One region of the Limnohabitans sp. TEGF002 genome, then DNA from elsewhere that is predicted to be linked to it. Evidence: predicted binding sites of a transcription regulator. Region 1 holds the regulator's gene; each other region holds the start of a gene.
The links. Region 1 encodes sigma-54, which starts transcription at its own class of promoters, with help from an activator protein. Its sites were predicted from a motif close to TGGCANGNAANCTGCTTT; they were not measured.

Region 1 (4,887 bases):
CGTGGCCTTGGCCGTGGCCATTTATGTGACCAAGGTGCCCACACCTTTCTCCAACAAGAACCAGCCCCGCACCAACGACCAGGACGTGCAGGAAACTGAAAAGAACAAGGACTGGAACCCGAACAGCGTGTTCCAACCCAAGCCACCTGCTGAAGCACCTGCCGCACCCGCAGCCCCCACGCCTGACGCAGGTGCCGATAAAACGGCCCCTGGCACTGTGGGCAAAAGCGCCCCAGATGCAGCCAAAGCCGAACCACGCCCGGCCGTCACTGCCGATCCGTTGGGTGATTTGGCCAAGTCCAAATCAGGGCTGAGCACCCCCGCTGCGCCAGCCAATGCCGCCGACCCCTTTGACTACGTGATCCAGGTAGGTGCCTACCGAACCAGCAACGATGCCGACGCCCAAAAAGCCAAGTTGGCCTTAATGGGTCTGGACGCCAAGGTTTCTGAACGCGAGCAAGCAGGACGCACGGTGTATCGCGTACGCTTAGGACCTTTCCCAGACAAAGCCGCCGCAGATCGCATCCGCACGCGCCTGGAAGGCAGCGGCATCGACAACACCTTGGTGCGAGTTCAACGCTGAACCCGCCCCCCTCTTTTGGAGCATGACCATGAAACGCCGCCTCTTCTCTTCTGCCTTGCTGACTGCCAGCGCATGGCTGAGCGCCCCTGTGGCCTGGGCTCAGGCCGCCCTGTTCAAGTCCGGCAAGGACTTTTTGACGCTGGAGCGCCCCATCGCCACCGAAGCCGGTGCAGGCAAGATCGAGGTCATCGAGTTCTTCTGGTACAGCTGCCCGCACTGCAATGCTTTTGAGCCCAGCTTTGCCCAATGGGCCAAAACTGCCCCGAAAGACGTTGTGGTGCGCCGAATGCCCGTGTCTTTCCGTGACGACTTTGCCCCCCAGCAGCGCCTGTATTTCACGATTGAGACCATGAACTTGATGGAAACGCTGCACCCCAAGGTGTTTGCCGCGATCCATGTCGAGAAGTTGATGCTCAACACCGACGCCAGCGTTTTGGCCTGGGCAGAAAAGCAGGGCGTGGACAAAGTCAAGTTCAACGAGGTTTACAAATCTTTTGGCGTGGCCTCGAAGCTCAAGCGGGCGGTGCAACTTCAAAACGATTTCAAGGTCGAAGGCGTACCCTCCTTGGGTGTGGCTGGGCGTTACTACATCGATGGCACCTTGGCAGGCAGCATGGACCGCGCCCTCAAAGTCGCGGAATCCCTGGTCGCCCAGTCACGCAACAACCCAGGCAAAACGGCTCCAGCCAAAAAACAAAGCTGAGGCCACAGGCCCACAACGGGGTCCTGCCGTAGAACCAGCCCGCCAGACCCCGGTCTGAGCGGGTTTTTTTATGCCACAAGCCCTCGCCCGACGCCGATACGCCCTGGCTTACGCCTACAATCAAAATCCGTTCTCAGCAAGATTCATGCCCCAAATGAAAACCCTCCGCATCATCGGCCTCCTCGCCTCAGGGTTGAGCTTGTTCAGCATGCCTGCTTGGGCAGAGAAAGCCGACAGGGACAAACCCATGCTCATCGAGGCCGACGCCATGCGCCACGATGAGAGCAAATTGCTCACCATCTTCACGGGCCAAGTGGTGGCCTTCAAAGGCACGATGGTGCTGCGCGGCGCACGCATGGAAGTGCAACAAGACAAAGAAGGCCAACAAATCGCACACGTCTGGGCTGCCCCCAATGAGCGGGTGTTCTTCCGCCAAAAGCGTGAAGGGGTGGACGAATTCACCGAAGGTGAAGGCGAAATGGCCATCTACGACAGCCAAGCCGATGTGGTCACCTTGATCCAGCGGGCCGAGGTGCGAATTTTGCGTGGCACGGTGCTGGCCGATCAGATCAACGGCCAGAAGATCGTGTTCAACAACACCACCGAAGTGATGACCGTGGACCGCCCCGCCGCTGGCGGCAAAGCCACCGACCCACGCGACCAACGTGTGCGCGCAGTGCTCACGCCCAGAAAAACCAACCCAGCCGCCACGCCAGTTGCACCGTCAACACCCATCCCAGCACTGCGGGTCAGCCCTGGCACCCGTGAGGGCACCAAGCCATGAGCGAGCCTGTGGTCACCAGTCGGCTGGAAGCCCACCACCTGCAAAAAGCCTATGGCAGCCGCAAAGTGGTGCATGACGTGTCGGTGCAAGTGGACAAAGGCGAAGTCGTTGGTCTGCTCGGCCCCAACGGCGCAGGCAAAACCACCTCGTTTTACATGATCGTGGGCCTGGTGCGGGCCGATGGCGGGCAGATCCTGATCGACGGCGAAGACGTCACACGCATGCCCATCCACAAGCGCTCGCGCATGGGCTTGTCATACCTGCCACAAGAAGCCTCCATCTTTCGCAAGCTGACGGTGGCCGAGAACGTGCGCGCCATTTTGGAGCTGCAAACCAACGACCAGGGCCAAGGCTTGTCGTCTGCCGACATCGAAAAACACCTGACCGAATTGCTGGGCGATTTGCGTGTCGACCACCTGCGGGACTCGCCTGCGGTGGCGCTGTCGGGTGGTGAACGCCGCCGCGTGGAGATTGCCCGCGCCTTGGCCACCAACCCGCGCTTCATTTTGTTGGACGAACCCTTTGCCGGTATCGACCCGATTGCCGTGATCGAGATTCAGCGCATCATTGCCTTCCTCAAACAGCGTGGCATTGGCGTGCTCATCACCGACCACAACGTGCGCGAAACCCTGGGCATTTGCGACCACGCCTACATCATCAGCGAAGGTCGCGTGCTGGCTGAGGGCACGCCCGACGAGATCGTGACCAACGCCGATGTGCGCCGGGTGTACCTGGGCGAACACTTCAGGATGTGATGAACACCCCACGCGTCCACAACCAGAGCGCACAGCCATGAAACCCGGCCTGTCGCTTCGCATGTCCCAGCACCTGGCGCTCACGCCCCAGTTGCAACAATCGATCCGCCTGCTGCAGCTGTCTACGCTGGAGCTGTCGCAAGAGGTCGACCAAATGCTGGACGACAACCCGTTTCTGGAGCGCGCCGAAGAAGAAGCCACGGCCGAAGCCTTTGGCCTGGACCAGGCCGACACCCACGTCAGCTTGGGAGACCGGGTGAGTGAAAGCGCCAGCACAGCCAGCAGCAGCGACGACAGCGCCAGCGAAACCCGCGACGAAGCCGTGACCGATGTGGCCGAGAGCTGGGACGGCGACGGCAGCGTGGACATGCGCCCCGACGACAGCGAGTGGGGTGGCGACGCCACACCACGACAAAACAACGGCGAGGAAACCGCCGACGCGATTGACCTGGCCCGCAGCAGCGGGTCCCTGACCGACTTTTTGCACCGCCAGGCCTTGTCGCTGCGCCTGTCCGAAGTGGACCGCGCCGCACTGCGCTTTCTGATCGAGTCGCTCAACGACGACGGCTACCTGACCGACACCCTGCCCGAGTTGGCGGCCAGCTTGGCGGGCAGCGACGACTACGAACAGATCGACGAGCTGGTGCACCGTTTCACCGTGGCACTGGGCTTGCTGCAGTCGCTCGAACCCGTGGGCGTGGGCGCGCGCGACTTGGCCGAATGCCTGCGCATCCAAGTCAAGGCCTGGCTCAAAGACGACCCTCAAGATGAAGTGGCCCAAGCAGCGCTGGCCGTTTGCGCGCAGCCACTGGAAATGTTGGCCAAGCGCGATTACAAGCGTTTGGCGGCGGCCTGCGGCCTGAGCGAAGCCGTGGTCAAAAGCGCGATCCCCTTCATCGCCCGGCTCGAGCCCAAACCCGGTCGCCCCTTTGTGCAGGCCGAGCAAAACATCATCATTCCCGATGTGTTGGTGGTCAACACCAGCAAGACGGCCACGCCCAAATTCCGCATCCAGCTCAACCCCGATGTCATGCCCAAGCTGCGCGTACACGACATCTATGCCAACGCTTTGCGCGGCGGCAAGGGCGACAACCATGCGGGTCTTCAGCAGCGCCTGCAAGAAGCACGCTGGTTCATCAAGAACATCCAACAGCGCTTTGACACCATCTTGCGCGTGTCCACCGCCATTGTGGAGCGGCAAAAGAACTTCTTGACGCACGGCGAGCTGGCCATGCGCCCGCTGGTGCTGCGCGAGATCGCCGACGAGCTGGGCATGCACGAGTCCACCATCAGCCGTGTGACCACGGCCAAGTACATGTCCACGCCGCAAGGCACGTTTGAGCTGAAGTATTTCTTTGGCTCGGGCCTGGGCACCGACAGCGGCAGCGCGGCATCCAGCACCGCCGTGCGGGCGCTCATCAAGCAGTTTGTCGCGGCCGAAAAACCCGCCAAGCCCCTGTCAGACAACCAGATTTCCGAGATGCTGAAAGAACAAGGCATCGACTGCGCACGTCGCACGGTGGCCAAGTACCGTGAAGCCCTGAAGATCGCGCCTGCGAACCTGCGCAAAACCCTTTGAGAGTATTTGAGTGAATTCATTGAACCTGTTCATGCCTTGCGCCGCGGGCGTTGAAGGCTTTTTGGCCGACGAGGTGCACGCCATCACCGGCCTGACGGGCCACGACCTGCTGACCGGACGCGGTGGTGTGATGGCCCGCGCCTCCTGGCGCGATGCCATGCGCATCAACCTGCACAGCCGCCTGACGCAGCGTGTGCTGGTGCAACTGTCGGTCACCGACTACCGCAACGAAAACGACCTCTACAACGCGGCCAGCGACGTGGCTTGGGAAATCTGGTTCACCCCCAAGCAAACTTTCAAGATCGACATCACGGCGCAGCACAGCCCGCTGACCAGCCTGAACTTTGCGGCCCTCAAGATCAAAGACGCGGTGGCCGACCGCTTTCGCGCCAAACGCGGTGAGCGCCCCAGCGTCGACACCAGCTGGCCCGACGTGCGCATCTACGCACACCTGACGCCCGAAACGGCCACGCTCTACATCGA
Region 2 (4,887 bases), 340 kb from region 1:
AGCAAAGAGAAGGTGTAGAAAACGCTGCCCCAGGTGATCAACTGGGGCAGGGACAACCAGAAGCTGAAAGGACCCAAGGCCTTGGTGTCGGTGAGATGCTGGGTCGCAGTGGGCATCTGCACATTATCTGGGTTGGGGGTGATGGACCATGACGAACCCAGCGCGGTCAGGGATGGATCGCCGCTTGCCTTGCGAAGAGCTCACAAAGTTGGTTTCCATCGCCCAACACAAAAAGCTGGCTCACTGCGCCTGGAGCACCCGCCGGTATTGCACCGCCTCGGCCACATGGGGGGCGGCAATGGTGTCGCTGCCAGCCAGGTCGGCGATGGTGCGGGCCACTTTCAGACTGCGGTGGGTGCTGCGCCCGCTCCAACCCAGCTTGGCGGCGGCTTTTTGCAGCAAGGTGGTGGCGCTGTCGTCCAGACGTGAATGGGTGTCGATGGCCTGACCTTGCAGCGCTGCGTTGGCGCAGCCCTGTCGGGCCAGGGCGCGTTCGCGGGCGGCCAGGCTCCTGGCTGCGATGGTCTCGGTGCTTTCGCCGGGTGGCGCGTTCAGCAGGTTTTGTGCAGGCAGGCTGGGCACTTCGATGTGCAGGTCGATCCGGTCCAGCAGAGGGCCACTCAGCTTGCTTTGGTAGCGGCTGACCTGGTCGGGTGAGCAGCGGCAGGTTCGCGTGGCACTGCCCAGGTAACCACATGGGCAGGGGTTCATGGCCGCGATCAGCTGAAAATGTGCTGGAAACTCGGCCCGCCTGGCGGCTCGCGCGATGGTGATGGTGCCGGTTTCCAGCGGCTCGCGCAGCGCTTCGAGCGCAGCACGCGGAAACTCGGGCAATTCGTCCAAAAACAGCACGCCATGGTGAGCCAGCGAAATTTCGCCAGGGCGCGGTGGCGAGCCTCCGCCCACCAAGGCCACCGCACTGGCCGAGTGATGGGGTTGGCCCGTGGGGCGCTGCGCCCAACGCGTCAAATCAAAACGCCCCGCCAAGCTGGCAATGGCCGCCGATTCCAGCGCGTCTTCGATCGACATGGGCGGCAGCAAGCCCGCAAAGCGCTGCGCCAACATGGATTTGCCTGAGCCCGGCGGCCCGACCATGAGCAAGGAGTGGCCCCCGGCAGCGGCGATCTCCAGCACGCGCTTGACGCCCGCTTGGCCTTTCACATCGGCCAAATCCGCGTACAGCGGTGGGGCGTTCGGGGTGCTGGATGCCATGCGGGCCCAGCCGTCACCGGGTTCGGGCGGGGCTTCGTTGGAGGGCGGCAAAAACTGCTGCACCACATCGAGCAGGTGGTGTGCCCGAAACACTTCGGCATCGGGCACCAGCGCGGCTTCTTCGGCGCTGCCCGGGGGCAGCACCAGCCGTGTGCGCACTTGCTGCTGGCGCAGCACCAGGCTCATGGCCAGCGCGCCGCGCACCGGGCGAAGCTCGCCAGACAAAGACAACTCGCCTGCAAATTCATAGCCCGCCAGCTTGCCCGCGTCGATTTGACCGCTGGCCGCCAAGATGCCCAGCGCAATCGGCAGGTCCAGCCGCCCGGAGTCTTTGGGCAGGTCTGCCGGGGCCAGGTTGACGGTGATGCGTTTGTTGTGTGGAAAGTCCAGCCCGCTGTTTTGCAAGGCCGAACGCACCCGTTCGCGGGCTTCCTTGACCTCGACATCGGCCAAGCCCACCAAGGTGAAGCTGGGCAAGCCATTGGCCAAATGCACCTCGACGGTGACTGAGGGCGCCTGCAAGCCGACCAAGGCGCGGCTATGCACCAAACTGAGACTCATATTCCCTCCCTGCCCCATGCTGGTGCATGGTGTGTGTTCCTGCACGCAGACCGAGCGCACCGAACTTGTTTGAATGCCATTCAATCACGCACAGAGTGAGAACGCACTGGTAAATGCCCTTGGAAGGGGTCTTTGGTGAAGGTTGGCACGCTCCCTGCTTGATGTATTCGTCTTTTCTTCACTTTTTGGAGTTCCTCATGAAAAAAATCCTCGTTCCTTCCCTCATCGCACTGGCGATCGGCTCCTTGACTTCTGTGGCTCAAGCTCAAACCGCTCCAGCTGCGCCTGAGAGCAGCCTGTCATTCAACGTGGGCGTGACCAGCGACTACCGTTACCGTGGCATTTCCCAGTCGCGTTTGCAGCCAGCGCTGCAAGGTGGTGTGGATTACGCAGACAAGAGTGGTTTTTATGTGGGTGCTTGGGGTTCCACGATCAAGTTCATCAAAGATTCCGGAGCTGCTAAAGGCAACGTCGAACTGGACTTGTATGGTGGTTACAAAGGTACTGCCGGAGCTGTTGCGTATGACGTCGGTTTCTTGCGTTATGAATACGTGGGCAACAAGCTTGGTGAAGTTACTGGGTTTGCAAACGCCAATACCAGTGAGGTGTATGGTGCTGCCACTTTCGGTTTGGTGACGGCCAAGTACTCACACTCACTCACCAACGTCTTTGGTACCCCGAACAGCAAAAACAGCTACTACCTCGACCTGAGTGCCGCATTTGACCTTGGCAATGGTTTTACTTTGGTGCCACACGTGGGCCGTCAGATGGTCAAGAACAATGATGCCGGTACATACACCGACTACGCCCTGACGCTGACCAAAGACTTGGGCAATGGCTTGACAGCCAGCGCTGCTCTTGTGGGCACTGATGCAGACAAGGTGTTTTACACCCTCAAAGACAAATTCAACGGCAAGTCCGGCGTGACAGTCGGCCTGAAATACGCCTTCTGATCTTCCTCAATTCCAACAAGGAGCCATCATGAAACTGGTGACCGCCATCATCAAACCCTTCAAGCTGGACGAAGTGCGTGAAGCACTGTCGGGCATCGGCGTGCAGGGCATCACCGTGACCGAAGTCAAAGGCTTCGGTCGTCAAAAGGGCCACACCGAGCTGTACCGTGGTGCGGAATACGTGGTGGACTTTTTGCCCAAAGTGAAGATCGAAGCTGCCGTGTCTGACGAGCTCGTCGAGCGCGTCATTGAAGCCGTCGAAGCCGGTGCACGCACCGGCAAGATCGGTGACGGCAAGATTTTTGTGTACGACCTCGAACAAGTGGTTCGCATCCGCACCGGTGAAACCGGCGCAGAAGCCCTTTGATAGACAAGAAAGAGAGTCGATCCATGAAAAAACTACTCGCTACCCTGGCCTTGGGCCTGAGTTTGGGTCTCGGTGTGTTCGGCACGGCATCCGTTGCCACCGCACAAACCGCTGCACCTGCTGCCGTGACGGCTCCTGCCGCAGAAGCCAAGCCGGCCGATGCAGCACCAGCACCTGCAGCGCCTGCTGCCGCAGCTCCCGCTGCGGCCGAGGCTGCGCCAGCGCTGGTGCCCAACAAGGGCGACATTGCCTGGATGATGGTTTCCACCATCTTGGTGATCTTGATGGTGATTCCGGGCCTGGCCCTGTTCTACGGCGGTTTGGTGCGCAGCAAAAACATGCTGTCGGTGCTGATGCAGGTCGTGGTAACCTTCTCGATGATCACTGTGCTGTGGTTCATCTACGGTTACAGCCTGGCCTTCACCGAGGGCAATGCTTTTATTGGTGGCTTTGACCGCCTGTTCATGAAAGGCATTTGGGACAACGCAGCGGGCACCTTCGCCAATGCGGCCACCTTCAGCAAGGGTGTGGTCATTCCTGAGATCACGTTCGCCGCCTTCCAGGCCACGTTTGCAGGCATCACTTGTGCACTGATCGTCGGCGCTTTTGCCGAGCGCATCAAGTTCACTGCTGTGCTGGCCTTCATGGTGTTGTGGTTCACCTTCAGCTACCTGCCTGTCGCGCACATGGTTTGGTTCTGGATGGGTCCTGACGCTTACACGGCCAAAGAAGTCGCTGACGAAATGACATCCAAAGCTGGTCTGATCTGGCAGTGGGGTGCACTGGACTTCGCGGGCGGTACTGTGGTGCACATCAACGCCGCTGTCGCAGGCTTGGTCGGTGCTTTCATGGTGGGCAAGCGCGTGGGTTACGGCCGTGAAGCCATGGCCCCTCACAGCCTGACTTTGACCATGGTGGGTGCGTCCTTGCTGTGGGTGGGTTGGTTCGGCTTCAACGCCGGATCGGCTCTGGAAGCCAACGGTTTCGCGGCGCTCGCCTTCATCAACACCTTGGTCGCGACAGCGGGTGCGGTGCTGGCCTGGTGCGTGGGTGAAGCGCTGATGCGTGGCAAAGCCTCCATGTTGGGAGCAGCTTCGGGTGCTGTGGCCGGTTTGGTCGCCATCACGCCAGCGGCTGGCAACGTGGGCATTGGCGGCGGTCTGGTGATCGGCATCGTGGCAGGCTTTGCTTGCCTGTGGGGTGTGAACGGCCTGAAAAAGATGCTCGGTGCTGACGACTCACTTGACGTGTTCGGTGTGCACGGTGTTGGCGGTATCGTTGGCGCCTTGTTGACCGGCGTGTTCAACTCGCCCGCTTTGGGTGGCCCGAGCGCCGTGGGTGACTGGGTCACGGTAGCGATGGTGGCACCTGATGCTTATTCGATCGCTTCGCAAGTGTGGATCCAAGCCAAAGCCGTGCTGCTGACCATCGTCTGGTCGGGCGTGGTCTCGGTGGTCGCCTTCAAGATCGTTGACCTGACCATTGGTCTGCGTGTCACCGAAGAAGAAGAGCGCGAAGGTCTGGACATTGCCTCGCACGGCGAGTCGGCCTACCACGGCTAAATGCCTGACACGCCAAGTTGAATGGCAAAGGGTGGCGCAAGCCACCCCCTCATCAGCCCGCAGCGCTCAGGTTCTGCGGGCTGTTTCTTTTTAGCGGTTTGAAGTCGGGCCTCGGGCACAATGGTTTTCATGCACGCACCTGTCTTGTTGACACCTTCTTGGACCGCCATCACCACCGAGCCCGATGGCTTGGGCGAGTCGCCGTTTTGGCACCTGCAGGAGCAGCGCCTGT
Region 3 (4,887 bases), 400 kb from region 1:
CCAGCCCGGTTTCGTTGCGAAAAAACAAGAGCATGGCTGCATAGGTCAGGGCCTGGGTGATGATGGAAAAATACACGCCCTTGATGCGCGAGCGAAAGGCAAAGTAGCCAAACACAAAAGCGATCACACCGGGCACCAACACCACCAACACCAACGTGGCCCCAAAGCTGTCCGACAGCATCCAGTGCCAGGGCAGCTCTTTCCAATCCAGAAACACCATGAAGTCGGGCAAGTCGCTTTTGTAGTTGCCGTCCTGGCCGATCTGGCGCATGAGGTACATGCCCATGACATAGCCGCCCAAAGCGAAGAACAAACCATGGCCCAGCGACAAGATGCCGGTGTAGCCCCAGATCAAGTCCATGGCCAGCGCGCAGATGGCGTAGCACATGATCTTGCCAATCAAAGCGATGGCGTAGTCGCTCAAATGGAAGACGCTGCTCTCGGTTACCCACAAGTTGAACACCGGAGCCAACACGCCGACCACGATCAGCGCCAGCAAAAACGCCGACCAGGCTTGGCGGCCCATCAAAGGAGCGGGGGTGGGGAGTTCCAAATTTTTCATGTTCATGGTCCTCTTCACGCTTCAGCGCTGCGCCCCTTCATCGCGAAGATGCCTTGCGGCCGCTTCTGGATGAAGATGATGATGAACACCAGCACGGCAATCTTGGCGAGCACCGCGCCCGTCAAGCCTTCCAGCAACTTGTTGACCAGACCCAGACCCAGAGCGGCATACACCGTGCCTGCCAGCTGGCCCACACCGCCCAGCACCACCACCATGAACGCGTCCACGATGTAGCTTTGGCCCAGGTCAGGCCCCACATTGCCCACCTGACTGAGCGCACAGCCCGCCAGACCTGCAATGCCCGAACCCAATGCAAAGGCATAGGTGTCGATGCGCGCTGTGTTCACGCCCATGCACGAGGCCATAGGGCGGTTTTGCGTGACACCGCGCACGAACAAACCCAGCCGGGTTTTGCCAATCAAAAGCGCCACCCCGACCAACACGGCCAGTGCAAACACGATGATCAGCACCCGGTTCCAGGGCAGCTGCAAATTGGGCAGCAACTGCAGCGAGCCGCTCATCCAAGAGGGGTTTTCAACGCCCACGTTTTGCGCGCCAAACAGGCTGCGTACGCCTTGCATCAGCACCAAGCTGATGCCCCAGGTGGCCAGCAGGGTTTCGAGCGGGCGGCCATACAAATGCTGCAAAACGGCACGCTCCATCACCGCACCCACCAAGGCCGCTGTGAGGAAGGCCACCGGCATCGCTACAAAAAGGTAAGCGTCAAACGCACCCGGCAAATGCTCGCGAAACAGCGCCTGCACCACATAGGTGGCATAGGCACCAATCATCATCAACTCGCCATGCGCCATGTTGATGACGCCCATCAGGCCATAGGTGATGGCCAGGCCCAGCGCCACCAGCAGCAATATGGAGCCTAGGCTGAGCCCGGTGAACATGGCCCCCAAGCGCTCGCCCCAGCGCAGGCTGCCCTGCACTTGGGTCAAAGCGGACTGGATTTGTTTTTGGACCGCAGGGTCTTGCTCTTGGCTCAGTTGCTGGTTCAAAAGCAGCAGCGTCTCAGGTTGCTGGCTGTCCGCCAACTCGCGGGCGGCCAGCGATCGATCGTTTGCATCCTCACTGCTCAGCCGTGCCGCTGCGCGGGCTTGGCGCACCAAGCTTTGCACTGTGGGGTCTTTTTCAGCCGCCAAAGCCTTGTCGAGCAAGGGGGCGCGGCTGGCATCGGGTTCTTTGAGCAGCGACAAAGCAGCTTGCCTGCGCAGCTTCACATCGGGGCTGAACAACTTCAAAGCCGCCAGGGCCGTGTCGATTTCGCCCCGCAGGCGGTTGTTCAGCATCACATCTTCGGCGTCTGGCGGCACAGCAACCGCTTGTCCGGACACGGGATCCAGGCCTTGCCCATCGCGCACCACGACCACCTGATCGCCCACCATTTTGACCACGTCATCGGCCAGTGCTTGCAGATAGGCGGCGGTTTTTTCACTGCCTTGAGCCACCGCTTTGGAGATGGCCTCTACGCGGGCATCGCTCTCGCCCACGGCCATCCTTCTGGCTTCGTCCATCGTCAGGGCTTGCGCGGCCGACAGGCCCCACATGGCGCTGGCCATCCACGCCGCTTTCAACATCCATCGTTTCATCTTGCTCACTTTCGGGTCTGGCCACCGACCATGTCGGGGCTCAAGCCGCCGACCTGCCTGATGACCAGGCAGGTCGGCGCTTCAGCTGCGACAAGCATTCACACTTTCAAACCATCACTTCTTGACTGGCTCGTCAGGCTTGACGTCGTTGCCAGGGATGTAGGGGCTCCAAGGCTTGGCCTTGACGGGGCCGGGTGTTTTCCAGACCACGTTGAACTGGCCGTCGGCCTTGATCTCGCCAATGAACACCGACTTGTGCAGGTGGTGGTTTTTCTCATCCATCTTGCTGGTGATGCCGCTCGGTGCCTTGAAAGTCTGGCCCGCCATGGCTGCAATCACTTTGTCGGTGTCGGTGGTCTTGGCTTTTTCAACCGCTTGCTTCCACATGTTGATGCCGATGTAAGTCGCTTCCATCGGGTCGTTGGTCAGAGGCTTGTCTTTGTGACCAGCGATGTTCTTGGCCTTGGCATAGGCCGCCCACTTTTTGGTGAACTCGTCGTTGGCGGGGTTCTTGATGGACATGAAGTAGTTCCATGCGGCCAGGTGACCGACCAAAGGCTTGGTGTCGACGCCGCGCAGTTCTTCTTCACCCACCGAGAAAGCCACCACAGGCACGTCTTTGGCCTTCAAACCCGCATTGCCCAGTTCTTTGTAGAAAGGCACGTTGGAGTCACCGTTGATGGTGGACACCACAGCGGTCTTGCCACCGGCAGAAAATTTCTTCACATCGGCCACGATGGTTTGGTAATCGCTGTGACCAAACGGGGTGTACTTTTCGTCGATGTCTTTGTCAGCCACGCCTTTGCTTTTCAGGTAAGCGCGCAGAATTTTGTTGGTGGTACGGGGATACACGTAGTCGGTGCCCAGCAAGACCCAACGCTTGGCGCTGCCGCCTTCTTTGCTCATCAGGTAATCCACAGCAGGGATGGCCTGCTGGTTGGGTGCAGCGCCGGTGTAGAACACATTTTTGGACAGCTCTTCACCTTCGTATTGCACGGGGTAGAACAGCAGGCCGTTCATTTCTTCGACGACGGGCAACACCGATTTGCGCGACACCGAAGTCCAGCAACCGAAGATCACCGAGACTTTGTCTTGGCCGAGCAGCTGCTTGGTTTTTTCTGCGAACAAAGGCCAGTTGGAGGCCGGGTCCACGATCACGGGCTCGAGCTTTTTGCCGAGCACGCCGCCCTTGGCGTTGATTTCGTCGATGGCCATGAGCACGGTGTCTTTGAGCACCGTCTCGGAAATCGCCATGGTGCCGGACAAGCTGTGCAGCACGCCCACTTTGATGGTGTTGCCCGCTTGCGCTTGGGCTTGGGTTGCAAAGCTCAGGCTGCCAGCCACGAGGGCGGCTGCGGTCGCAAGGGCTTTGAGGTTGCCACGGCGGTTCATCATGAGATCACTCCAATCAGGAAGGTAGGTTGTTCAAACACGCGCAGATTTGCTGCGCTGCAACACCATCAGCAATCACCGTGCCAGCTCAAAACCATGTCGGATGCACCAAGTGTTGGCATGGGTTTTCCATAGAAAAGCGAGACCCCCTATAAAGGCACGCTCTTTGCTTGTGTTGTGGCATCTGATGCACCAAACCACTCACCACGCACCAATATGGAACTCACCCCCCGCGAAAAAGACAAGCTGCTGATCTTCACAGCAGGCCTTTTGGCCGAACGCCGCAAAGCCCGTGGTCTCAAGCTCAACTACCCCGAAGCCATCGCGCTGATCAGCGCTGCGGTCATGGAAGGCGCACGGGATGGGAAGACCGTGGCGCAACTGATGAGCGAAGGGCGCACCGTCTTGACGCGTGCCGACGTGATGGACGGGATCGCCGAAATGATCCCGGACATCCAGGTCGAAGCCACATTCCCCGATGGCACCAAATTGGTGACCGTGCACCAACCCATCGTCTGACCCAGACAGGAGAAACTCATGAAAAAAATCAGTTTGATGCTCGTCTCTGCCATCGGTACTGCAGCCCTCGCGCACGATGGCCACGGCTTGGGTGGCAGCACCCATTGGCACGCGAGCGATGCGCTCGGTTTTGTGATCGCTGCCGCCTTGGTGGCCGTCGCTGTGTACTTTGGCAAAAAGTGAGCTGCCCATGATCCCCGGTGAATTTTTGATCGACCCCGGCCAACATGCCTTGAACGTGGGCCGCCGCACCTGCACGCTGGTGGTGCAAAACGCCAGCGACCGCCCCATTCAAGTGGGCTCGCATTACCACTTTGCCGAGACCAACGCGGGCTTGCGCTTTGACCGCGCTGCCGCACAAGGCATGCGCCTGAACATCGCTTCGGGCATGGCCGTGCGCTTTGAGCCGGGCCAACAACGCACGGTGGAGTTGGTGGACTATGCGGGCGACCGTGTGGTGTACGGCTTTCGGGGTCTGACCCACGGCGCACTCGACGCGCGCACAACACAAGGCAACTGACATGGCCCACATCGACAAACGCGCTTATGCCGAAACCTTTGGCCCCACCGTGGGCGACCGCGTGCGCTTGGCCGACACGGCCTTGGTCATTGAGGTGGAAAAAGATTTCACGCTGCAGGCGGGCAGCTATGGTGAAGAGGTCAAATTCGGTGGTGGCAAAACCATCCGCGATGGCATGGCACAGTCACAACGCACCAACGCCGAGGGTGCGATGGATTGCGTGCTCACCAACGCCCTCATCATCGACCACTGGGGCATCGTCAAAGCCGACATCGGTTTGCGCGGCAACCGCATCG

Region 2: ACZ5SR_RS01065 (TorF family putative porin) is a predicted target of sigma-54. The motif match lies at 1,917-1,934, and genes of this name have one in related genera.
Region 3: urtA (urea ABC transporter substrate-binding protein) is a predicted target of sigma-54. The motif match lies at 3,621-3,638, and genes of this name have one in related genera.

The regions. Positions count from the first base shown of each region.
Region 1 covers NZ_AP029224.1:3,028,541-3,033,427, forward strand. Annotated here, with positions in the region: gene ACZ5SR_RS15185 (SPOR domain-containing protein) at 1-583, shown strand, start outside; gene ACZ5SR_RS15190 (thiol:disulfide interchange protein DsbA/DsbL) at 612-1,286, shown strand; gene lptA (lipopolysaccharide transport periplasmic protein LptA) at 1,441-2,070, shown strand; gene lptB (LPS export ABC transporter ATP-binding protein) at 2,067-2,825, shown strand; gene ACZ5SR_RS15205 (RNA polymerase factor sigma-54) at 2,863-4,404, shown strand; gene ACZ5SR_RS15210 (THUMP domain-containing class I SAM-dependent RNA methyltransferase) at 4,415-4,887, shown strand, end outside.
Region 2 covers NZ_AP029224.1:193,708-198,594, reverse strand. Annotated here, with positions in the region: gene ACZ5SR_RS01075 (MFS transporter) at 1-116, opposite strand, end outside; gene ACZ5SR_RS01070 (YifB family Mg chelatase-like AAA ATPase) at 241-1,773, opposite strand; gene ACZ5SR_RS01065 (TorF family putative porin) at 1,971-2,726, shown strand; gene glnK (P-II family nitrogen regulator) at 2,755-3,093, shown strand; gene ACZ5SR_RS01055 (ammonium transporter) at 3,117-4,655, shown strand; gene ACZ5SR_RS01050 (SMP-30/gluconolactonase/LRE family protein) at 4,785-4,887, shown strand, end outside.
Region 3 covers NZ_AP029224.1:2,631,887-2,636,773, forward strand. Annotated here, with positions in the region: gene urtC (urea ABC transporter permease subunit UrtC) at 1-562, opposite strand, end outside; gene urtB (urea ABC transporter permease subunit UrtB) at 577-2,160, opposite strand; gene urtA (urea ABC transporter substrate-binding protein) at 2,275-3,552, opposite strand; gene ureA (urease subunit gamma) at 3,769-4,071, shown strand; gene ACZ5SR_RS13105 (hypothetical protein) at 4,090-4,254, shown strand; gene ACZ5SR_RS13110 (urease subunit beta) at 4,262-4,591, shown strand; gene ureC (urease subunit alpha) at 4,593-4,887, shown strand, end outside.